DNA from 3 places in the Bacillus sp. DU-106 genome. Region 1 is predicted to be linked to each of the others. Evidence: riboswitches for the same ligand, from Rfam matches in the RefSeq annotation. Region 1 holds a riboswitch; each other region holds the start of a gene.

Region 1 (2,274 bases):
CATAACGTAGTAGCTTTCCAAGTAATAATGGAGATGAAACTCCATATAACTTGGATGCTGAATAAGCACCACTTACAGCAGGATGTGCCATAATAGGAACTGGGATTTCATCATCTTCTGCAAGTGATTGTAGTACATCTAGTCCGTAAGCAAATACGTTAAATAATAGAATATCAGCTCCAGCTTGCACTGCACGTTTAGCATTTTCTTTTAAATCAAAAGTTCGTCCTGTTAAATTTACGGCATATAACGTTTTATGTCCGTATGTTTCATATACAGATTGTAAAACTTCTTTTCCAGATACAATGCGTTTCGTAAGTGGTGTTAATGCATTTTCAAATAATATTTCATCATCTTTTACTATATCTACACCACCAATTGCTTGATCGCGTAATTGCGTTTTTAAATACCCAATGTTTCGTCCAATCATTCCTTTAAAAATACTCATTAAAAGGGGACGATCATGCACTTGTAAAAGATTTCGAATACCATCTATCCCGAATTTTGGACCAGGAAAATGTTTTTTTAACTCGTCTGAAAAAGTTAAGTCAATTAATTTTACTTCGCCATCAAGTGATAGCTTTCCAAATGTAGTCGTTAAAATCGCTGGTAAATCTGGACTGAAGTTTAATAGCGGATATTCGATTTTAATAATTCCGCGTTTTACTTTTTTACGTAAATACGAATTGGTATGTTCATGTTCAGCTAATTCCTCAACATGAATGACGTTGCCTTTATGCTGCTTTAATTGTTCTTGCAATAAGTGTGGCAAATGAGTCCAAGAGCCAATTGTTAAACCGAGTGCAATTTGCTCAGCTTTTTTTTCTAAGTTATGTGAATCATCATGGATTAAATACGTCGCTATAATTCCGCTCATTGTTATAACCTCCTAGTTAAATAAAAAAACCTCTCAGCTAAGGAGAGGTTTTTTTACAACCAGCTCCTTATCTGTCAGCGTAATGCTGCGAGAATTAGCACCGTGTCTACAATTGTAGATCGGTTGCCGGGTTTCGTCGGGCTCGTCCCTCCACCTGCTCTTGATAAGAAGTATTTAGAAATGTTTAAATTTTTAAGATAACTGAATTTTGTCAGATATTTTTCGTGTTGTCAATTACTTTTTGAAAAAATTTAATTTATCAATTCGATTAATGGCTTCTCGTAATCTATCTTCTGTATGTAAGAGACCAACACGGACATACCCTTCGCCATGCTCACCAAATCCAACACCAGGAGCAACTGCGACATGTGCTTTTTCTAGTAAAATATTAGAAAATTGCTCAGAGGTATATCCTTTTGGAACGGGAAGCCATGCAAAGAATGATCCTGTTGGAATGTCTACATTCCAACCAATTGAGTGACAGGCTGAAATAAGAGCGTTTCTTCGAGATTCGTAACTATTTACAAGGTCTATTACACAAGACTGTGAACTTAATAGCGCTTCTCGAGCAGCATCTTGAACTGCACCGAATATACTAACATACATATGATCTTGTAATAGGTTAATTGTTTCAATCACACTTTCATTCCCTACAGCAAAAGCGATGCGCCAGCCAGCCATATTGAAAGTTTTTGATAATGTGTAAATTTCAATTCCTATATTTTTCGCACCATCTGCTTGCAAGAAACTAACAGGTTTTTGACCATCAAATCCGATAGCGCCATAAGCAAAATCGTGAACAACTAATATATTATGTTTATTAGCAAAGTGAATGGTTGCATCAAAAAAATCTTTTGATGCAGTAGCACCGGTAGGATTATTTGGATAGTTTAAAAACATTAATTTTGCACGCTCTGCAATAGAGTCATCAATGTTCGTATAATCTGGTAAAAAGTTATTTTCTGCAATAAGTGGCATTCTTTCAAATTGTGCTTTTGCTAAAGCAACCCCGGATAAATAATCTGGATAACCTGGATCCGGAACGAGAATCGTATCACCAGGATTTGTAAAACAAATCGGTAATTCTACTAGTCCAGCCTTCCCACCAAACAAAATAGCAACTTCAGTTTTTGGGTTTAATTCGACGCCATATTCACGTTTATAGAATGTAGCCACGGCTTCCTTTAAGCTTTCATGTCCGCGAAATGGCGGATATTTATGATGAATGGTCTTTTCGGCAGCATCTTGTAAAGCTTTTACGATATGCTGCGGTGTTGGTTGATCTGGATTACCTTGACCTAGATTAATAACATCGTGACCAGCTGCAACGACTTTGTTAACTTTTGCAACAAGTGAAGCGAAAAATTGTGTTGGCAATGATGTTACTATCTCAGAAG
Region 2 (2,274 bases), 1.7 Mb from region 1:
AGACAGGTCTTTTGTAGCACAAGCATCATGTATAACGGTACATTGAAAGCCAAAATCGAATGCAGCCCTTACTGTAGCATCGATACACATATGAGTCATCATCCCACATACAACGACATGTTCAATATTTAAACGTTTTAATTGCTCTAGAAGATTAGTTTCTCGGAAGCTATTTGGATAATGTTTGACTATAACTGTTTCTTCTCTAAGTGGACGTACGCTTTCGTGAATATGTACACCTTCTGTATTAGGTAGGAAAAAAGTAGCGTCATCTTTTATAGCTACGTGTTGGATATGAAAAATAGGTTCGCTGTTTGTTCTAAAGTGTTGTAATAACTGATTAGCATATTCGCTTGCTTCTACTGGATTACGCAATTCCATCTTTCCATTTGGAAAATAATCGTTTTGAATATCGATGAGTAAAAGAGCTGTTTTCATATATTTATCTTCCTCCGAGTTTCATATTCAAATAAATTTATTCAATTCGTAGAGAAGATTCTCCTGTTTAAAAATATGAGGAAGAAGAATTTTAAATAACCTTGAAAGTTACTATTTTCTCATGAATTTTCATCTGAAAATTTTAATAAAGGAATAATTAATATTTTTCTAAAAAATGTATTGACTCTTATTATTCTGAGTTCTATAATGAGAATTAATTAAACGACAATTAAATCGATACATTCTTATCCAGAGAGGTGGAGGGACTGGCCCTACGATACCTCAGCAACGGGTTTTTTTAATACCGTGCTAACTCCAGCAAGCCATATAAAGGCTTGGAAGATGAGAAGATGTGAACGAGTACATATAAGTGCTCTCCTTCTTATCTTTATGGTTGATAAGAAGGAGAGCACTTTTTATTTTACCTCGAAAGCTCTGCTTCAAGTTTTTACAGCATATAGGAGGGGAAAAAATGATTTCTTTTAACAATGTAAGTAAAGTGTATGAATCAGCTGGGCAATCTGTTCATGCGGTGGAGGATGTAACATTATCAGTTGAGAAAGGCGAAATTTTTGGCATTATTGGTTTTAGTGGCGCTGGAAAGAGTACGTTATTACGCTTAGTAAATATGTTAGAGAGACCGACGGCAGGAACGATTTCAATAGATGATAAAGATATTACATCATTATCGACGAAAGAATTACGTAAACTGAGACAAAGAATCGGAATGATTTTCCAAAGTTTTAATTTATTTAATTCAAGAACAGTATTTGGAAATATTGCTTATCCATTAAAGTTAGCGAAAGTACCAAAGAATGAGATAAAAGAAAGAGTAAATGAACTGCTGAAGTTTGTAGGGTTAGAAGATAAAGCAAACTATTACCCAGAGCAGCTATCAGGTGGACAAAAGCAGCGTGTGGGCATTGCTAGAGCACTTGCGACATCGCCAGATATTCTTATATGTGATGAGGCAACATCAGCCTTAGATCCAGAAACAACGACAGAAATTCTAAACTTATTAAAGAAAGTAAATAGAGAATACAATTTAACAATTCTTCTTATTACACATGAAATGCATGTTGTGAAAGAAATTTGTCACCGTGTAGCTGTAATGGAGAAGGGAAAAGTTATTGAAGAAGGAAAACTGTTTGATGTTTTCACGCAACCAAAAACAAAGACGACTCAAAACTTTGTACGTTCTGTCATTAATGATCATTTACCGGAAAGTGTTCTAGCGAAAATTCAAAATGGTGGTCAAATTTATCGTCTAACATTTACTGGTGAGGAGACAGGACAGCCGGTACTATCATATATCGCAAAAAACTATAACGTCGATGTAAATGTACTGTACGGAAATATTATTGAACTTCAAAATGTGCTATTTGGAAATCTTCTTGTAGAGTTGCAAGGGGAGCAGAGGGAAATTCAAAAAGCATTACAACATCTAAGACTGCAAGTGCAGCTGAAGGAGGTAGAAGCTCATGCGAGTTGATTGGAGTATATTTTGGCCGCGCATACTAGATGCGACGGGGGATACCCTCTTAATGGTAATTGTAACCCTTATATTTGCTACAATTCTTGGTATACCGCTAGGTTTACTTTTATATGTAACGAGAAAAGGAAACTTTTTAGAAAATAAATGGGTCTTTTCTATTCTTAACATCATAATTAATACAATTCGTCCGGTACCATTCATTATCTTTTTAGTAGCGTTAAGTCCACTAACGAGAAGTGTTATCGGAACGACGATTGGAACAGCAGCAGCAATTTTCCCGATGACGTTAGTCGCATCAATTGGTATTGCTAGAATGGTTGAAACAAACCTTGTTTCCGTTC
Region 3 (2,274 bases), 2.1 Mb from region 1:
GCATGACTTTCGCAATTGCATTCTCTGCTGTATTCGTAGCAGGTATGATTTTAATTTTGCTATCATTTACATCTTTCCGTACAAAATTAATGGAAGCAATTCCTGAAAACTTAAAACATGCAATTACTGCTGGTATCGGGCTATTTATCGCCTTTATCGGTTTACGTTTAACAGGTATCGTTACAAAAAATGATGCAAACTTAGTTGGACTTGGTGATCTTCACTCTGCTCCAGTACTACTAGCATTAGCTGGACTTGGAATTACAATTGTCCTTATGTCTTTAAATGTAAATGGCGCACTATTTATCGGGATGCTATTAACTGGTATTATCGCTTTCTTCACGGGACAATTATCATTCTCAAACGGTGTTACATCAATGCCTGGTTTACCAGAAGGAATTATCGTTTCAAATCCAATTACTGCTGTATCTGACGTAATTAACTACGGATTATACGGCGTTGTATTCTCATTCTTCCTTGTTACACTATTCGATACAACAGGTACATTACTTGGCGTTGCACAACAAGGTGGATTTATGAAAGACGGAAAGCTTCCAAAAGCAGGACGAGCTCTTCTATCTGACTCATTCTCAGCAACTATTGGTTCTATGTTCGGAACGACACCATCAACAGCTTACATTGAATCATCTGCTGGTGTTGCAGCTGGTGGTCGTACTGGTTTAACAACTGTTACAGTAGCGGTTCTATTCGCACTAGCAGCATTCTTCGGCCCATTAGTAAGTGCTGTTTCTGGTGTATCAGCTATTACTGCACCCTCATTAATTATCGTTGGTAGTCTTATGATGGGTTCAGTTCGCCACATCGATTGGGACGCATTTGATGAAGCATTCCCAGCATTCTTAGTAATCTTAAGCATGCCACTTACATCAAGTATCGCAACAGGTATCGCACTTGGATTTATTTCATACCCACTTATGAAAGTGGCAAAAGGTAAATTCCGTGCTGTTCACCCACTTGTATATGTATTTGGAATTTTGTTTGCTTATCAATTGATATTCTTACCACATTAAAATCCCTCTTCCTGAGGGATTTTTTTATAAATACTGTTTGACAATACCATTCGTTTGTGGAATAATTCAAAATAGTTAAATATCGGATGTCTTATCAAGAGCAGGTGGAGGGATGAGCCCTACGAAGCCCGGCAACCGACCCATTTATGGGCACGGTGCTAATTCTTACAACACATTGTGTTGAAAGATAAGAGTAATATGATAAGGCGTCTTTTCTATATGAAAAGGCGTTTTTTATTTTCACTCCCTCCTCTCTCTTTTTAGTTTAGGAGGGATTTTTTTATGAAAAAATTATGTTCCATCGTACTTATTTTTCTCTTATTTACATTAGCAGCTTGTACAAATGAACAAGATACTATCTCTTCACAAAAGCAACAAACTGTGAGAAAGGCGACTACAACGGTAGAAAATCAATTACAAACAGAAATTCCAAGCCAAATGAAGAAGCCATTAAAAATCGCATTAATTATGCAAATGTCCATCGGAACTTTTTCCTCTCAATATATTGAGGGTGTCAAAAAACAAGTTGAGCTATTTGGCGGCAGTGTACAAGTCTACAATTCTGATAACGATTTAGCAAAAATGGCTGCAAATTTAGATACTGCTATTAATTCAAAAGTGGATGGTATTTTAATTGATCATGGCCGTTCTGAAGCACTAAAACCTGGAGTAGAAAAAGCGTTACAAGCGAACATTCCCGTAGTTGCGTTCGATAACGATCTACGCTTGCCAGGTGTGACAATTATTGATCAAGATGACTATAGTCTTGCATGGAAATCATTAAAAACATTAGCGGAAGATTTGAATGGACAAGGAAATATCGCAGTTGTATGGGTCGGCGGATTTGCTCCAATGGAACGTCGCAATGTTATCATTGATGCTTTTTATAAACGGTATCCAAATATAAAAGAAATCGCAAGATTCGGTACTGCTAGTAATAACACGCCACTCGATACACAAACACAAGTAGAAGCTTTACTAAAGAAATATCCGAAAAAAGGCGATTTACAAGCTATTTTCGCTTCGTGGGATGAGTTTGCTAAAGGGACTGTTAAAGCACTTGAACAAGCTGGTCGTACAGATATAAAAGTATATGGCATTGACTTAAGTAATGAGGATTTACAACTCATGCAAAAAGAAAACTCACCTTGGACTGCTACAGCTGCAACTGATCCAGCTGAAGTAGGTAAGGTTCAAGTACGATTTTTATACAAAAAAATTGCTGGTGAACAAACGCCAGATA

The links. Region 1 has a riboswitch for S-adenosylmethionine ahead of mtnW (2,3-diketo-5-methylthiopentyl-1-phosphate enolase). Riboswitches for the same ligand answer to the same signal wherever they lie in the genome.
Region 2: linked by a shared signal. The riboswitch ahead of C3Y97_RS01840 (methionine ABC transporter ATP-binding protein) and the one ahead of mtnW (2,3-diketo-5-methylthiopentyl-1-phosphate enolase) in region 1 are both predicted to bind S-adenosylmethionine.
Region 3: linked by a shared signal. The riboswitch ahead of C3Y97_RS03990 (sugar ABC transporter substrate-binding protein) and the one ahead of mtnW (2,3-diketo-5-methylthiopentyl-1-phosphate enolase) in region 1 are both predicted to bind S-adenosylmethionine.

The regions. Positions count from the first base shown of each region.
Region 1 is NZ_CP026607.1:4,045,381-4,047,654, reverse strand. It holds gene mtnW (2,3-diketo-5-methylthiopentyl-1-phosphate enolase) at 1-877, opposite strand, end outside; SAM riboswitch class I at 942-1,047, opposite strand; gene C3Y97_RS20395 (pyridoxal phosphate-dependent aminotransferase) at 1,112-2,274, opposite strand, start outside.
Region 2 is NZ_CP026607.1:333,290-335,563, forward strand. It holds partial or broken gene C3Y97_RS01835 (cysteine hydrolase family protein) at 1-438, opposite strand, end outside; SAM riboswitch class I at 681-787, shown strand; gene C3Y97_RS01840 (methionine ABC transporter ATP-binding protein) at 911-1,930, shown strand; gene C3Y97_RS01845 (methionine ABC transporter permease) at 1,920-2,274, shown strand, end outside.
Region 3 is NZ_CP026607.1:764,571-766,844, reverse strand. It holds gene C3Y97_RS03995 (NCS2 family permease) at 1-1,031, shown strand, start outside; SAM riboswitch class I at 1,120-1,225, shown strand; gene C3Y97_RS03990 (sugar ABC transporter substrate-binding protein) at 1,314-2,274, shown strand, end outside.